Regions from separate parts of the Nocardioides sp. Leaf285 genome, predicted to be linked through region 2. Evidence: riboswitches for the same ligand, from Rfam matches in the RefSeq annotation. Region 2 holds a riboswitch; each other region holds the start of a gene.
What was found. A riboswitch is a leader RNA that binds a small molecule or an ion and turns the genes downstream of it on or off. The one in region 2 is predicted to bind thiamine pyrophosphate.

Region 1 (5,393 bases), on a different contig from region 2:
GCGCGCCGCGATCCAGTCGGCGCGCAGCCGCGGGAGGCCGACCCCGGGGTCGCAGCCGGGCCCGGCCGTGCAGTAGCGGTCGAAGGTCTCGCCGTTGGTCAGCGCCACGCGGGTCACCGGCGTGCCGGCCTCGGTCAGCACACGGGTGTGGGCGGGGTGGGTGGTCATGGGGGGCTCCTCGGGTCAGGTCAGGTCTGGGTCGGGTCGGGTCGGGTCGGGTCGGGGTCGGGTCGGGGTCGGGTCGGGGGCCGCGCGCTGCCACGCACGGTCCGCTCGTCCACCGCTCCGTCGTGACGGGTCAGCAGGGGGGCCGGCGGGCCGGCAGAGCGGCTGACGGGGCGTCACAGCTCGCGCTCGGGCGGGTGGAACGTGGGCGTCCGGGGGCGGGAGGTGGGCCCCCGGGTGGCTGGGAGGCCGGCGGCTGGGAGGCGGGCGGCTGGGAGGCGGGCGGGGGCAGCCGGGCCAGGAGGGCGGCCACCTCGGCGGCGGGGTCGCGTGCGCGCATGACGCCCCCCATCACGGCCACCCCGTGGGCGCCGGCGGCGAGTGCGGCGGCCACGTCGTCGCGGCCGATCCCGCCGAGGGCGAGCACCGGCACGCCGGCGTCCGCTGCCTCGGCGTACGCGGTCCGCGGCAGCGGCGGGAGGTGGCCGGGCTTGCTCGGCGAGACGCCGAAGGGCGACAGCACGACGTACGCCGCGCCCTCGGCCGCCGCCGTGCGGACCTCCCCCACCGCGTGGCAGGAGCGGCCCATGACCGGGCCGGCCGCCGACGCCGCCCAGCGGTCGGGTCGCTGGTGGGCGGCCAGGTGCACGCCGTGGGCGGCGGGGTCCGGCAGCCGCGAGGAGATCACCACCAGGCCGGGCAGCCGGGCGAGGGCGGCCAGCAGCGCGTGGCGCGCACGCGGGTCCAGGTCGGGCTCGCGCACGACCACCGCGCGCAGGCCGGCCTCCACGCACTCCGCGACGGTGCCCACCAGGCTCCGGCCCAGGCTCAGCTGGGAGCGGTCGGTGAGCAGCAGCAGGCGCGGCGGTCCGCCGGGTCCGGGCCACGGCGAGGGGCGGGTCGGCCGGGCGCTCACGCCCCTGCCCCGATCCGGCCCTCGACGGGGCTGGAGGCCCGGGCCCTGCGCCGGCGGGGCACCCGCCCGGCGTGCCGCGCGGCGTGACCGGCCTCGACGGCCAGCCGCAGGGCGCGCGCCATGCGCACGGGGTCCTCGGCGCGGGTCACGGCGGTCGCGGCGAGGACGGCGTCGCAGCCCAGCTCGAGCGCGAGCGCGGCGTCGCTGGCGGTGCCGACGCCCGCGTCGAGCACGACCGGCACGTCGACGGCGGCGACCAGGGCCTCGATGGCACGAGGGTTGAGCACGCCCAGTCCCGAGCCGATGGGCGAGCCCAGCGGCATCACCGCGGCGCAGCCGAGGTCGGCCAGCCGGCGCGCCACGACGGCGTCGTCGGTGGTGTAGGGCAGCACGGTGAAGCCGGAGCGCACCAGCGTCCCGGCGGCCTCGAGCAGCTCGACGGGGTCGGGCATCAGCGTGGCCTCGTCGCCGACGACCTCGAGCTTGACCCAGTCGGTGCCGAGCGCCTCGCGGGCCAGCTCCGCGGTGAGCACGGCCTCGCGGGCGGTGGTGCAGCCGGCGGTGTTGGGCAGCACCCGCACGCCGGCGCGGTCGAGCACGTCGAGCACCCCGCCGGGGCCCCGGGCGCCGGAGCGCCGCATGCTCACCGTGACCAGGCCGGGGCGGGCGGCCGCCAGCACGGCGGGCAGCAGCGCCACCGAGGGCAGACCGCCGGTGCCGAGCAGGAGCCGGGAGGCGAGCGCGACGCCACCGACTACGAGGTCGTCGTCGGTGCTCATCCGCCCTGCACCGCCGTCACGACCTCGACCACGTCGCCGTCGGCGAGGCGCCGGTCCGCCAGCTGCGCACGGGGCACGACGACGCCGTTGAGGGCGACCGCGCAGCCGCGCCCGGCGCCGGTGGGGGCCAGCAGCTCGGCCAGCGTGGTGGTGTCGTCGAGGCTGCGCGCCTCGCCGTTGAGCACGACGTGGGTCATGGGCGGTCTCCGTCCGGGTGGAGGTGTGCTGGGGCGGTCGGGTGGGGGTGTGCTGGGGCGGTCGGGTGGGGGTGTGCTGGGGCGGTCGGGTGGCGGTGCGGTGGCGCGGGCGGCGGATCGAGGCGGCGCCGATCGAGGCGGCGCGGGTCGAGGCGGCGCGGGTCGAGGGCGGGCTCGACGTGGCCGTGGTCGAGGTGGTCGGCCACCAGCGCGGCCACGAGCGGGGCGAGCAGCACGCCGTGGCGGAAGAGACCGACGGCCAGCACGGTGTCGCCGTCGGTGCCCGTGTCGCCGTCGGCGCCCGTGTCGCTGTCGGTGCCCGTGTCGCGGGCTCCCGGCGTCTCGCGCCCGCCGGTGCCCGTGTCGTGGCCGCCGTCGGCCCGACCCGCGGACCAGCGCGGCCCGGCCGGCCCCACGAGCGGCAGGTTGTCGGCCGTGGCCGGACGGTCGCGGGCGGTCGCCTCGAGCAGCTCGGCGCGGTCGAGCCCGGGCAGCAGCCGGCAGGCGGCCTCGAGCAGGCGGCGCACCCCGCCGGCGGTGACCACCGGGGGCGCGTCGTGCTCCTCGCTGGTCGCGCCGACGACCACCTCGCCGTCGGCGCGGGGCACGACGTAGACGGGCTCGCCGTGGACCCACCCGCGCACGGTGCGCTCGGGCGGGTCGTCGCTGCGCAGCCGCAGGACCTCCCCGCGCACGCCGCGCACCAGTCCGGTCGCGGCGATCCCGGTCGCGACCACCGTGCGGTCGACCGGGGCCCCCGACGGGGCCGGGAGGAGGCGGGCGCGGTGCCGGTCGAGCAGGGCGGCCACGACCTCGCGCGGGGCGACGCTGCCCTCGTCGGGCAGCAGGGCGGCTCCGGCGACGCCGGCGCCGAGACGCGGCTCGAGGCTGCGGGCGGCCCGTCCGCCCACGACGTCGACGGGCCGGCCCAGGCGGGCCAGCAGCGCGGCCTGGCGCTCGACCAGCTGGAGGTCGGCGTCGTCACGACCGACGAGGAGCGTGCCGCCCGGGCGCAGCGCGACACCCCAGCGGCGGGCGGCGGCCGGCCACAGCGCGAGGCTGCGCAGGCCCAGGTCGAGCAGCGCCTCCTCGCCGTGCCACACCTCGGCGGTGGGCGCGAGCATCCCCGCGGCGGCGTAGGACGCACCGCCACCGGGGGCCGGGTCGACGACCTCGACCTCGTGGCCGCGCCGCACCAGCTCGTCGGCGCAGGCCAGGCCGACGACCCCCGCGCCGAGCACCCGCACGCGCACGGGTCAGCCCCTCCGGGCCGAGCGGGGCGGAGCCCCGGCGCACCCCCTCGTCGGGGGACTCGACGGAGCGCTCGACGGCGGGCTCGGACGACGGGTGGTGGGACGTGACGACAGCACGGCTGCTCCTCGCTTCCTTCGCCGGCATGACCCGGATCAGGTTCGACGGTCGGAGCGGCTCAGCTCCCTCTCAGCTCGCTGCCGCGAGCTCCCGTGGTGGACGCCGTCGACCGTAGCAGCCGCTCCGGGCGCATTCCAGGGGTCGACCGCGGAGCGGGGTCCTGCCCCACGGGGGCGCGCCCAGGCGTAGCCTTGCGGCCCGTGGCCAGCGAACCCGACTTCCGGTACTCCGACCTCCTCCCCACCGGCAAGGACGACACGCCCTACCGGTTGGTGACCGACGAGGGGGTCTCCACCTTCGAGGCCGGCGGGCGCACCTTCCTCCAGGTCGAGCCGGAGGCGATCCGGCGGCTGACCGCCGAGGCGATGCACGACATCAGCCACTACCTGCGCCCGGCCCACCTGGCCCAGCTGCGGAAGATCATCGACGACCCCGAGGCCTCCGGCAACGACCGCTTCGTGGCGCTCGACCTGCTCAAGAACGTCAACATCTCCGCCGGCGGCGTCCTGCCGATGTGCCAGGACACCGGCACCGCCATCGTCATGGGCAAGAAGTCCGAGGGCGTGCTCACCGGCGCCGACGACGGCGAGGCGATCAGCCGGGGCGTCTTCGACGCCTACACCCGGCTCAACCTGCGCTACTCCCAGCTGGCCCCGCTGACCACCTACGAGGAGAAGAACACCGGCAGCAACCTGCCGGCCCAGATCGAGCTCTACTCCACGCCCGCCGCCGACGGCTCGCCGGAGTACAAGTTCCTCTTCATGGCCAAGGGCGGTGGGTCGGCCAACAAGTCGTTCCTCTTCCAGGAGACCAAGGCGATCCTCAACCCGAAGCGGATGCTGGAGTTCCTCGACGAGAAGATCCGCTCCCTCGGCACCGCCGCGTGCCCGCCGTACCACCTCGCCGTGGTCATCGGCGGCACGAGCGCAGAGTTCGCGCTCAAGACCGCCAAGTACGCCTCGGCGCACTACCTCGACAACCTGCCCACCGAGGGCTCGATGAGCGCCCACGGCTTCCGCGACCTCGAGCTGGAGGAGCAGGTCTTCGAGCTGACCCAGTCCTTCGGGATCGGCGCGCAGTTCGGCGGCAAGTACTTCTGCCACGACGTGCGGGTCGTGCGCCTGCCGCGCCACGGCGCCTCGTGCCCGGTCGCGATCGCCGTCTCCTGCTCGGCCGACCGCCAGGCGCTGGGCAAGATCACCGCCGAGGGCGTCTTCCTCGAGCAGCTGGAGACCGACCCCGCGCAGTACCTCCCCGAGCCGGAGGTGCAGGACCTCGTCGGCGCCGGCGACGTCGTGCGCATCGACCTGACCCGCCCGATGGACGAGATCCTCGCCGAGCTCACCCGCCACCCGGTCAAGACCCGCCTCTCGCTCACCGGCCCGCTGGTGGTCGCCCGCGACATCGCGCACGCCAAGATCCAGGAGCGCCTCGACGCCGGCGAGGAGATGCCGCAGTACCTCCAGGACCACCCGGTCTACTACGCCGGCCCGGCCAAGACCCCCGACGGCATGGCGTCCGGCTCCTTCGGCCCCACCACCGCCGGGCGGATGGACTCCTACGTGCGGTCCTTCCAGGCCGCCGGCGGCTCGAAGGTGATGCTGGCCAAGGGCAACCGCTCGAAGCAGGTCACCGAGTCGTGCGAGGCCCACGGCGGCTTCTACCTCGGCTCCATCGGCGGACCCGCCGCCCGGCTGGCCCAGGACTGCATCACCTCGGTGGAGGTGCTGGAGTACGCCGAGCTCGGCATGGAGGCGGTGTGGAAGATCGAGGTCGAGGACTTCCCGGCCTTCATCGTCGTCGACGACAAGGGCAACGACTTCTTCACCGACCCCTCCGGCGCCGTCACCGTGCCGCTGAGCGCGCTGGGCGCCGGCCTGCGGGTGCGCTCGCAGGAGTAGCCCTCCCCCGCGACGCACGACGCCCCCGCACCGGTCCGGTGCGGGGGCGTCGTGCGTCGCGGGG
Region 2 (5,393 bases):
TGGCGGAAGGCGATGCCGACGACCACGGTCGGCAGCACGAAGGGCACGAGCAGAGCGGCGCGCACCACCCGGCGCAGCGGGAAGTCGAGGCGGTGCAGGGCGAAGGCGGCCGGAAGGCCCAGCAGCACCGACAGCGCCGTGGCCACCGTCGCCGACCAGACGGTGAACCACAGCACCCGGTGCACCCGCTCGCGGCCCAGCACCTCGAGCACGGCGCCCGGGTCGAGCACGCCGTCGACGACGAAGCCCCGCGCGAGCATGCCGCTCACCGGCAGCACGAAGAAGACCGCCAGCACCGCCACCGGCAGCGCCGCGAGCGCCAGCAGGGTCAGCCCACGCCTCACCGGGTGACGACGTCCGTCCACTCCTGCAGCCACGTGGCGCGCTCGGTGGCGATCTCGGCGGGGTCGACCTCGTAGGGGTCGGTGGGGCGCTCGGCGTGCTGCGCCCAGTCGGCCGGCAGCTCGGTGCCCTCGACGACCGGGAAGACGTACATCGACTCCGGCAGCGCGGCCTGCACCTCCGGCCCGGTCATGAAGCGCACCAGCGCCTCGGCCCCGGCCACGTTCTCCGCGCCCGCCAGGACCCCGACGTACTCGACCTGCTGGAAGCAGGTGTCGAGCAGCGCCCGGGTGGTCGACGAGCCGTCGTCGGCGAGGGTGAAGGCCGGGGAGGAGTCGTAGGAGACGACGACCGGGCGGTCGCCGGAGCCGCCGCCCTGGGTGAAGTCGGTCTGGTAGGCGTCCGACCAGCCGTCGACGAGCTTGGCGCCGTTGTCCATGAGGTCGGCCCAGTAGTCGGGCCAGTCCTCGCCGTACTCCGCGATCGTGGCCAGCAGGAAGGCCAGGCCCGGGGAGCTGGTCGTGGCCCCGGGCACCACGAGCAGGTCGCGGTAGGCGGGGTCGGTGAGGTCGTCGAGCGAGGCCGGCGGCTCGAGGTCGCGCTCGGCGAACCACGTCTCGTCGACGTTGACGCACACGTTGCCGTTGTCGACCGCGGTCAGCGCCCCGTCGTCGTCGCCGGGCACCGCGTAGTCGGAGACCCCGGCGGGGGTCTCGAAGGAGTAGGGGGCGAAGACGCCCTCCTCCAGGGCGCGGGAGGCGAAGGTGTTGTCCACGCCGAAGGCCACGTCGCCGGTCGGGGAGTCCTGGGTCAGGACCAGCTTGTTGGTCAGGCTGCCGGCGTCACCGGAGGCGCGGACCACCAGGTCGTAGCCCGACTGCCGCTCGAAGGCACGCTCGACCTTCGTGGGCAGGAAGAACGACTCGTGGGTGACCAGCACGACCTCGCTGCCGTCGCCGGTGGCCCCCTCGGTGCCGCCGGCGTCGGTGGAGGAGGGGCCCGCACCGCCCGCGTCACCGGCGGTCGGGTCGTCGTCGCCGGTGCCGACCAGCGAGCAGGCCGGGGTGAGGCCGAGGACCACCGCGGTGGTCAGGACGGTGAGTGCGCGCGCACGCCTCATGTGGACTCCCTTCGCCGGTGCTAACCGGAGCAGGTTCGGAGGGTCTGCGGTACGACGCGACTCGTCGTCCGCACTCTCAGCACGCCACCGGTGGCCGGTCGTGCTCCCCTGTCTTCTGCGGCCAGTGTAGGTCGCCGGCCGCTCCGGCACGGTCGGCCGCCGGGCCGTGGCCACCCGGCGCCCGCCCGGTGGGTGCGGCTGGCGGGGTCTGAGAGGCTTCCGGCGTGCCGAGCCTCCGCCACCAGCTCCTCGCGACCCTCATCCCCCGACTGCGCCGGGCCGGCGAGCTGAGCTCGCTGCCCGAGGAGCGCGAGCGCGTGCTCGAGGGGCAGGCACGCCGCGCGCCCGGGCTGGCGACGGGGCTGGTGCCCGGCTTCGCGCGGCGCTTCACCCTGGTCACCGACTCCTCCGCCGGCTTCGACGTGCACGTGCTCGCCCCACGCGGGGTCGAGCCCGAGCGGACCCTGGTGTGGATGCACGGCGGCGCCTACGTCGCCGGCATCGACCCCTTCCACGTGCGCTACGCCGCCGCGCTCGCCCGCCGGCTCGGGGTGCGGGTGGTGCTGCCCGACTACCCGCTGGCCCCGGGCAGCACCTGGGCCGACTCCCACGACCGGCTCGTCGACGTCGTCGCGCGCGCCTGCGCCCACGGCCCGGTGCTGCTGGGCGGCGACTCCGCCGGCGGCGGCATCGCGCTGGCCGTGGCCCAGAGCGTGCGCGACCGCGGTCTCGACCCGGCGGGGTCGCTGGAGCGGCTGCTGCTGCTCTCGCCCTGGGTCGACCTCACCACCTCCACGCCCGCGACGCGGTGGTTCGCGGCGCGCGACCCGTGGCTCTTCGAGTCCAAACTGCACGCCTACGCCGCGTGGTGGGCCGGCTCCCCCGACGACCTGGCCCGCCCCGAGGTCTCCCCGGCGCTGGGCGACCTCGCCGGCCTGCCGCCGGCGCTCGTGCTCTGCGGCACGCGCGACCTGCTCGTCCCCGGCGTACGGCTGCTGGCGCGGCGGGCCGCCGAGGCCGGGTGGGACCTCACCTACGTCGAGGAGTCCGACCTCATCCACGTCTACCCGATCCTGCCGCTCATCCCCGAGGCACGTCGGGCCCGGCGCACCGTCGAGGCCTTCCTGCGGGGGTCGGCCCGGTGAGCGGCCCGGTGAGCCGTTCGGCGGGCGGTTCGGCGGGCGGCCCGGTGGTGTGGTCGAGCAACTTCGCGGGGCTCGCGCCGGCGGTCGCCTACGCCGCGTGGCGGCTGAGGCAGGAGGTCTTCGTGGTCGAGCAGGCCTGCCCCTACCCCGACCTCGACGGCCGTGACACCGAGCCCGGCACCCGCCACGTCGTGCTCCCCGACCCCGAGCGACCCGACGAGGTGCCGGTGCTGGGCTACGCCCGGGTGCTCGACGACGGCGCCACGTGGCGCATCGGCCGGGTCGTGCTGCATCCCGCGGGGCGCGGGCGAGGGCTCAGCGGTGCGCTGATGGAGGCGTGCGTGGCGCTGTGCGACGGGGCCGGGACCGGGAGCGAGACCGGGGCCGAGACCGGGAGCGCGGTGCGCCGTGACGTCGTGCTCGACGCCCAGGCGCCGCTGGCGGGCTGGTACGCCGGCTTCGGCTTCGCCGTCGACGGGCCGGAGTTCCTGGAGGACGGCATCCCCCACGTGCCGATGCGACGGCGCGGCTGAGAGGTCCCGGCGTGGCCTGCGGGGGTGGTGGGGGCCGCGGGGGTTTCGAGACGGTCGCTGACGCTCCCTCCTCGACCACCGGGGGCGGGGCGGGGCGGTCGCCGGCGGGGTCGGGCGGGCGTAGGGTCCGAGACGTGCTGCGACGACTCGGACTCTCCCTGGCCACCCTCGCCCTCGCCTCGACCGGGGTGGTGGCGCTCGCGCCCCCGGCGGCGTACGCGGCCCAGGCCGGCAGCGAGGCCGGTGCGGGCGGCGACACGCTCTTCCCGCGGCAGGGCGACGCGCGCTACCAGGTCCGGTCCTACGACGTGTCGCTCGACTACACGCCCGTGACCAATCGGCTCACCGCCACGACGCGGATCGTCGCCGTCGCGGCGCGCGACCTGGGCCGCTTCGACCTCGACCTTGAGGGTCTCGACGTGTCGCGCGTGCTGGTCGACGGCGAGCAGGCCGCCTTCTCGCGCGACGGCCACGAGCTCACGGTGCGCCCCGACGGCGGGCTCGACCGGGGGCGCTTCACGGTGCGCGTCGACTACGGCGGCGAGCCGCAGGAGCACATCGACCCCGACGGGTCCACCGAGGGCTGGGTCCGCACGGCCGACGGCGCCACCGCCCTGGGCGAGCCGGTCGGCACGATGACCTGGATCCCCTCCAACAACACCCCCGGCGACAAGGCGCGCTACACCTTCCGCCTCACCGTGCCCACCGGCTACGAGGCCACCGCCAACGGCGTGCTCGTCTCCCAGCGCGACGAGGGCCTCACCACCACGTGGACCTGGCGGGCCGACGACCCGATGGCGACCTACCTGGCCATGGTCTCGATCGGGCAGTTCGACGTCTTCGAGTCGCAGACCGAGTCGGTCGACGGCCGCACGATCCCAATCTGGTCCTTCACCGACGTGACCGGCGGCGACGCCGCTGCGGCGCGGCGGCTGCTGCCGAAGGTGATCGCCTTCCAGGAGAGGCTCTTCGGCCCCTACCCCTTCGACGCCGCCGGGCTGGTCGTCGACGACGCCGACGTGGGCTACGCGCTGGAGACCCAGACCCGCCCGTTCTACCCCTCGGTCGGCGCCGCCGACGGCGCGCTCGTCCACGAGACCGCGCACCAGTGGTTCGGCGACTCCGTGACCCTGGTCGATTGGCACGACATCTGGCTGGCCGAGGGCTTCGCGACCTACGCCGAGTGGCTCTGGGACGCCCGCCACGGCGGTGACACCCCCCAGGAGCACTTCGACGACCTGTACGACACCCCGGCCTCGGGTGCCCTGTGGCGCCCGGCGCCCACCGAGTTCACCGACGCCGCCGACCTCTTCGGCAGCCCGGTCTACAACCGCGGGGCGATGACGCTGCACGCGCTGCGCAAGGAGGTCGGCGGCGACGACTTCTTCCGGATCGTGCGGCTGTGGGCGCAGCGCAACGAGGACGGCAGCGTGCGCACCGCGCAGCTCGTGCGGCTCGCGGAGCGGGTCTCCGGTCGCGAGCTGTCGCCGCTCTTCCGCACCTGGCTGGAGAAGGCGGGCAAGCCGGCCGGTTACTGACCGCTGGGCTCGGAGTCGCTGGGTCCGGGGCCGCTGGGTCCGGGGCCGCTGGGTCCGGGGCCGCTGGGTCCGGGGCCGCTGGGTCCGGGGCCGCTGGGTCCGGGGTCGCTGGGTCCGGAATCGTGGGACCTTCGGTCGGTGGGCCCGGGCCCGGAGTTGTCGGCCTGGCCGGGGGCCGCGGGCCGGCGTGGCTCGCGGACCGGCCCGTGCTGGCGCAGGAGCGCGATGGTGGCCCAGCCGAGGGCGTCGAGCGCCCGCTGCGGCGACCACGGTTCCTGCCGGTCGCAGAGCGCGACCCGGAGCCCGTCGACCAGACCCTGGAGCACGTCGAGGGCGACCTCGTCGTCGAGGCCGGTCAGGTGTCGGATCCAGTGGCGCTCCTGGGTCCGGGCCTGCGCGACCGCCGCGGCGAGGGCGTCGTCGGCCCGGGCGAGCTCGCAGAGGGCCAGCCACACCCTGACCGCGCGGTGGCCCTCCTCACCGTGGGGCAGCAGCGTCGCGAGGGGACCGTCGCCCCGGCCCCTGCCGCCGAGGTCGCTGGTCGCTCGCACACCGGCCCAGGCCCGGACGCACATCAGCTGCATCAGCCGCTCCCGTCCGCCGAGGTGGTGCAGCACGGTGCTCGGGCTGAGGTCGGCCTCGGCCGCGATCCGGCGCAGCGACAGGGCCTCCACCCCGTCACGCGTCACCAGCCGCGACACGGCGGCCGCGAGCT
Region 3 (5,393 bases), on a different contig from region 2:
CGTAGGCCGTGCTGGGCAGCGACCGCTCGCGCATCAGGTGCTTGCGGATCGCCCGCATCTGCGAGGACTCCCCCGCCATCCAGAAGTATCCCTCGTCGGCGGGCCAGTCCAGCTCCTCGACGACCTCGGCCAGCCGGGAGCGGCCCTCGCCGGGCTGCGGCAGCCAGGTCACGTCGGGGCCCTCGGGCAGGTAGCCGGTCGGCACCTCGGGCACCTCGACCCAGATCCGGGTCGGCACCGCGGCCCTCGCGCCGTCGGCCCGGGTGGTCGTCTGGGCGATGCGGGCCATGGCCGGCAGGGCGGTGAGGTCGCCGACCAGCATCAGCCAGGCCGCTCCCGCCGGCATGGCGAAGGAGCCCTTGGGCTCGGTGACCGTCACGGTCTCCCCCACCAGCTCCTCGGCCGGCCGGGCCGCCCACTCGGCGACCAGGCCGACGTCGTGCACGACGACGTCGAGCACGAGCTCGGTGCCGTCCCAGGAGCGCACCGTGTAGTAGCGGCTCTGGAACTGGCCCGGCACCACGAGGCCCACCCACTCGTCGGGCACCCCGGTCGAGACGAACCCGGCCAGACCGGGCCCGCCGAGGACCAGGCGCACGAGGTGGTCGCTGCGCTGCTCGCGACGCAGCACCACGGCGGCGTACTGCTGGGCGCGGGTGCTCACCGGACGAGGTTAGTCACCAGGTGGGCCGCAGCGGCAATCCGTCGGAGCCGTCCTCGCCGGTGCGCACCGCGAGCACCTGGTGCAGCTGGATCTCGTTGCGCTCGAAGCCGAGCCGCGAGCCGGCCATGTAGAGCCCCCACACCCGGGCCGTGCCCTCGCCGACCTCGGCCACGCACTCGTCCCAGTGCTCGACGAGGTTGGCGCACCAGTCGCGCAGGGTCATCGCGTAGTGGCGGCGCAGGTTCTCCTCGTGCACGACCTCCAGCCCCGCGTCCTGGGCGGTGGCGATGATCGTGCCCGACCCGGTGAGCTCGCCGTCGGGGAAGACGTAGCGGTCGATGAACGCCCCGGTCTCGGTGACCGCGTTGTCGTGGCGGGTGATGCAGTGGTTGAGCAGCCGGCCCTCGGGGCGCAGCCGCTCGCGCAGGAAGGAGAAGTACGCCGGGTAGTTGCGCACGCCGACGTGCTCGAGCAGGCCGATCGAGCTGACCGCGTCGAAGTCGGTCTCGAGCACCTCGCGGTAGTCGCTGTGGCGCACCTCGGCGAGGTCGCCCAGGCCGTCGCGGTCGATGGCCTCCTTGGCCCACGACGCCTGCTCGCGCGACAGCGTCACGCCGAGCGCCTTCACGCCGTACTCCCGCGCGGCGTGGCGCACCATGCCTCCCCAGCCACAGCCCACGTCGAGCAGGCGCTGTCCCGGCTTGAGGTCGAGCTTGCGGCACACGAGGTCGAACTTCTCGGCCTGCGCCTCCTCCAGCGAGGCGTCGGCGTCGGGGTAGACGGCGCAGGTGTAGGCCATCGAGGGGCCCAGCACGTGGCGGTAGAAGGCGTTGGAGACGTCGTAGTGGTGGCTGATGACCTCGGCGTCGCGCGTCAGGGAGTGGCGCAGGCCCTCCACGGCGCGTCGCCAGCGCGGCAGGTGCTCCTGCGGCGGGGGCGGCGGCGGCTTGAGGTGCCCCAGGCCGAGCCCGCGCACGAGGGTCACGAGCTCGCCGGGGGTGGGCTTGCGGAAGCGCAGGTGGTTCTGCAGGAGCCGCATGACGGCGTAGGGGTCGCCGGGGTGCACGCCGTGCACGACCAGGTCGCCGGAGACGTAGGCGCGCGCCATGCCCAGGTCGCCGGGCGCGGTGAGCAGGTACGACAGCCCGCGCGGGGTGCGCAGCTCGAGGCCGAGCTCGGCGTCGGGCGGGCCCGCGACGGAGCCGTCGTAGGCCCGGAACCGCACCGGCATGCCGTCGCGCAGCAGGGTCTCGACCGCCTGGCCGATGGTGAGGGTGGATGTCGTGGGGCCGGTCACTGCCTGCGCACCGCCTTGTCGTAGAGGTGGGTGAGTCTGTCGTCGGGGTCGACGCGGGCCTTGACGGCGGCCAGGTGCGCCCCGTCGTAGAGCCGGTCGAAGGTCTCGCGGTCGTAGAAGGCCTCGGAGTAGAGGGACTTGTGCCCGCCGAGGCGGTGCACCTCGGCCTCGATGGCGCGGTTGGTCGGGCCGTCGTCGGCGTCGTCGCCGACGTGCACGGTGCCCCAGAAGCCGACGTTGACGTAGGTCTCGCCCGGCTCGAGGGGGTAGGTGGGCCAGCGCCCGCCGCCGCTGGTGCCGCGGGAGACCAGCGGGCACAGCCACACCGGGCGCATGCCGACCTCGTCGTCGAACCACGCCAGGAAGTCGGGCAGCCGCTCGACGGGCACCTCGACGTCCTGCACCACCCGCTCGCGGCGCGGTCGGCCCGCGCGGGCGTCGAGGCGGTCGACCAGGCCGAGGCGCTGGTCGAGGCCGACGAGGCGGTGGTAGACGTCGGAGCGACGCCAGCGCCGCGGCCACAGGCGTCGCACGACGGGGCGCTGCACCCCGAAGGCCCCCGAGCACCAGAACCAGTCGGTGTCCCAGCGCCAGAGGTAGTCCTCGGTGGTCAGCACGTCGTGCTCGCGCTGCTGCAGGGAGCGGTAGAAGACCTGCTGGCCGGTGTAGTCCGACGCGGGCCCGCCGGGTCGGTCGGTGAAGGTGGCCAGCGTGAGGTAGAGCTCGTCGGGGGAGAACGCGACCCCGTCGAGGCCGTCGACACGCACCCCGTCGTGCTCCCCCGACCCGACCACGGCCGCGATCCCCGCCGCCAGCTCCTTCGCGTTGGCGAAGCGCACGTGGCGCAGGGCCACGAAGGACGGCACCGCGACCAGCGAGATCCGCAGCCGCGTGGCGTAGCCCAGCGAGCCGTAGGAGTTGGGGAAGGTGTCGAAGAGGTCCTCGCCGGGTCGGGTCGTGACGATCTCGCCGGCGCCGGTGAGCACGTCCATCTCCAGCACCGACTCGTGGGGCAGCCCGTGGCGGAAGCTCGTCGACTCCACGCCCAGCCCGGTGACCGCGCCACCGAGGGTGATGGTGCGCAGCTGCGGCACCACCTCGGGCACGAGCCCGTGGGCCAGCGTGGCCGCCACCAGGTCCTCGTAGGTGCACATGCCCTGCACCTCGGCGGTGCGCCGCCCGGGGTCGACCTCGATCACGCCGGTCAGGCCCGACACGTCGAGGCCCGGCGACGTGGTCGCGGCGCGGGGCCGGAACAGGTTCGAGGTGCGCTTGGCCAGCCGCACGGGGGCGTCGGGCGCCAGCTCCGCGTACGACGTCAACAGGCGGGCGACCGCCTCCTCATGCTGTCTCCAAGCACCGCTCTCAGCCACTCGCCGCACGTTACTCCCGGGTCGTGTCGCCCAGGTGTCGGGTCCGTGTCGCCCCCCGTCGTACGGTGGCGGACGACACGGGGTGCCCGCCGACGCGGGCTGAGAGCAGACCCGTCGAACCTGATCTAGCTCGCACTAGCGAAGGGATGTCGCCGTGGACCAGCCACGCCCGATCCAGCCGGACCCGACCCGGCCCGACCCGATCCGGCCCGACCCCGCCCGGTGGCGCCCCGGCGGCGTCATGCTGGTCGCCGACACCGGTGCCTGCCGGCCGCGGGGCGTGGTGGCCACGGTGGCCGCCGCCCTCGACGGCGGGATGCGCTGGGTGCAGCTGCGCGCCAAGACCGAGCCGGACGGCGAAGTGCTCGAGCTGCTGGGCGAGGTGGCCGAGCTGTGCCGCGACCGGGCGCGCCTGGTGGTCGACGACCGCGTCGACGTGCTGCTCGCCGCGCGGGCCCGCGGCCTCGCGGTCGACGGCGTGCACGTGGGCCGGCGCGACCTGCCCGTCGACCTCGTACGCCGCCTCGTCGGCCCCGACGCGCTGGTCGGGCTGACCACCCCCACCCCGGCGCTGGCCGCCCGCGCGGGCGACCTGCCGCCCGGCACGGTCGACTACCTCGGGGTCGGCGCCTACCGCGCGAGCACCACCAAGGCCGACCACCCGCCGGTGACCGGCGCGACCGGCCTCGCCGCCGTCGTGGCCGCGGCCGGGCGGCTGCCCTGCGTGGCGATCGGTGGCATCGTCGCGGGCGACCTCGCCGCGGTGCGGGGTGCGGGCGCGGCGGGGGCCGCCGTCGTCGCGGCCGTCTGCGCCGCCCCCGACCCGCGCCTCGCCGCCGCGGCCCTCGTCACCGCCTGGGGCGCCCCGTGAGCCGCCCCGTCACCACCGCGGGGCGCCGGGCACGACCGGACCTGCGCGCCAGGGACCTGCCCCGCGTGCTCAGCATCGCCGGGAGCGACCCCAGCGGCGGCGCCGGCGTGCAGGCCGACCTCAAGAGCATCGCCGCCCACGGCGGCTACGGCATGGCCGCCCTCAGCGCCCTCACCGCGCAGAACACCCACGGGGTGCGCGCCGTGCACGTGCCCCCGCCGTCCTTCCTGCGCGCCCAGCTCGACGCGGTCTCCGACGACATCGTCGTCGACGCGGTCAAGGTGGGCATGCTGGCCCGCGCCGACGTGGTAGGCGAGGTCGCGGCGTGGCTCGGGCGGACGGCGCCGCCGCTGGTGGTGCTCGACCCCGTGATGGTCTCCACCAGCGGCCACCGCCTCCTCGACGCCGACGCCGAGGCCGCGGTGCGCGACCTGTGCGCCGGCGCCGACCTGCTGACGCCCAACCTCGCCGAGCTGGCGGTGCTGGTCGACCGGCCCGCGGCACCCGACTGGTCGGGAGCGCTCGCGCAGGCGGCCGAGCTGTCGGCGCGCACCGGCGCGGTCGTGCTGGCCAAGGGAGGACACCTGGCGCGCAGCGCCTCCGACCGCGGCGGGGAGGCCGGCTGTCCCGACGCCCTCGTGGACGCCGCCGCGGCGCCGGTGGTGCCGGGCGGCCTGCTCGAGCTGCCGGGACGGCGGCTGGCGAGCACCGGCACCCACGGCACGGGCTGCTCGCTGTCGGCGGCGATGGCCACCCTGCTGGCCCGCACCGCCGACTGGGCCGGCTCGGCGCGCACGGCCAAGGCCTGGCTCCGCGGCGCCATCGAGCACGGACCGGAGCTCGAGGTCGGCACGGGCCACGGGCCCGTGCACCACCTGCACGCGTTGTGGGCCGCGGCCCGGTGACCCCGGCCCCCGGCGCGGCTCAGGTGGTGGTGGTGCCCAGCAGGGAGCCGCGGGCGTCGCCGCGGTGGACCACGACCCCGGCCCCGGCCAGGTCGCGCACGGCGGCGAGGTCGGTGTCGGCGACCGCGTCGGCGTCGGTGAGCACGACGACGGCCTCCAGACCCTTCGAGCCCGAGGCCACGGCCATCGCCACGCAGACCCCGACGGCCGACACGGCCAGCGAGGGCAGCGCCACCGTCGCGGCGGCGTAGGTGCGTCCGTCGGAGTCGCGGACCGCCGCGCC

Region 1: another riboswitch for thiamine pyrophosphate. It lies ahead of ASF47_RS01200 (FAD-dependent oxidoreductase); the one in region 2 lies ahead of ASF47_RS15400 (thiamine ABC transporter substrate-binding protein).
Region 3: another riboswitch for thiamine pyrophosphate. It lies ahead of thiE (thiamine phosphate synthase); the one in region 2 lies ahead of ASF47_RS15400 (thiamine ABC transporter substrate-binding protein).

Annotation. Positions count from the first base shown of each region.
Region 1 covers NZ_LMNH01000001.1:230,693-236,085, reverse strand. Annotated here, with positions in the region: gene thiC (phosphomethylpyrimidine synthase ThiC) at 1-168, opposite strand, end outside; gene ASF47_RS01215 (thiamine phosphate synthase) at 299-1,081, opposite strand; gene ASF47_RS01210 (thiazole synthase) at 1,078-1,860, opposite strand; gene thiS (sulfur carrier protein ThiS) at 1,857-2,057, opposite strand; gene ASF47_RS01200 (FAD-dependent oxidoreductase) at 2,054-3,310, opposite strand; TPP riboswitch at 3,423-3,532, opposite strand; gene ASF47_RS01195 (fumarate hydratase) at 3,629-5,329, shown strand.
Region 2 covers NZ_LMNH01000004.1:229,288-234,680, forward strand. Annotated here, with positions in the region: gene ASF47_RS15395 (ABC transporter permease) at 1-344, opposite strand, end outside; gene ASF47_RS15400 (thiamine ABC transporter substrate-binding protein) at 341-1,462, opposite strand; TPP riboswitch at 1,452-1,582, opposite strand; gene ASF47_RS15405 (alpha/beta hydrolase) at 1,687-2,607, shown strand; gene ASF47_RS15410 (GNAT family N-acetyltransferase) at 2,616-3,140, shown strand; gene ASF47_RS15415 (M1 family metallopeptidase) at 3,275-4,678, shown strand; gene ASF47_RS15420 (TetR/AcrR family transcriptional regulator) at 4,672-5,393, opposite strand, start outside.
Region 3 covers NZ_LMNH01000003.1:812,374-817,766, reverse strand. Annotated here, with positions in the region: gene ASF47_RS12145 (siderophore-interacting protein) at 1-664, opposite strand, end outside; gene ASF47_RS12140 (class I SAM-dependent methyltransferase) at 678-1,961, opposite strand; gene ASF47_RS12135 (FAD-binding oxidoreductase) at 1,958-3,334, opposite strand; TPP riboswitch at 3,403-3,498, shown strand; gene thiE (thiamine phosphate synthase) at 3,489-4,205, shown strand; gene thiD (bifunctional hydroxymethylpyrimidine kinase/phosphomethylpyrimidine kinase) at 4,202-5,110, shown strand; gene ASF47_RS12120 (hypothetical protein) at 5,130-5,393, opposite strand, start outside.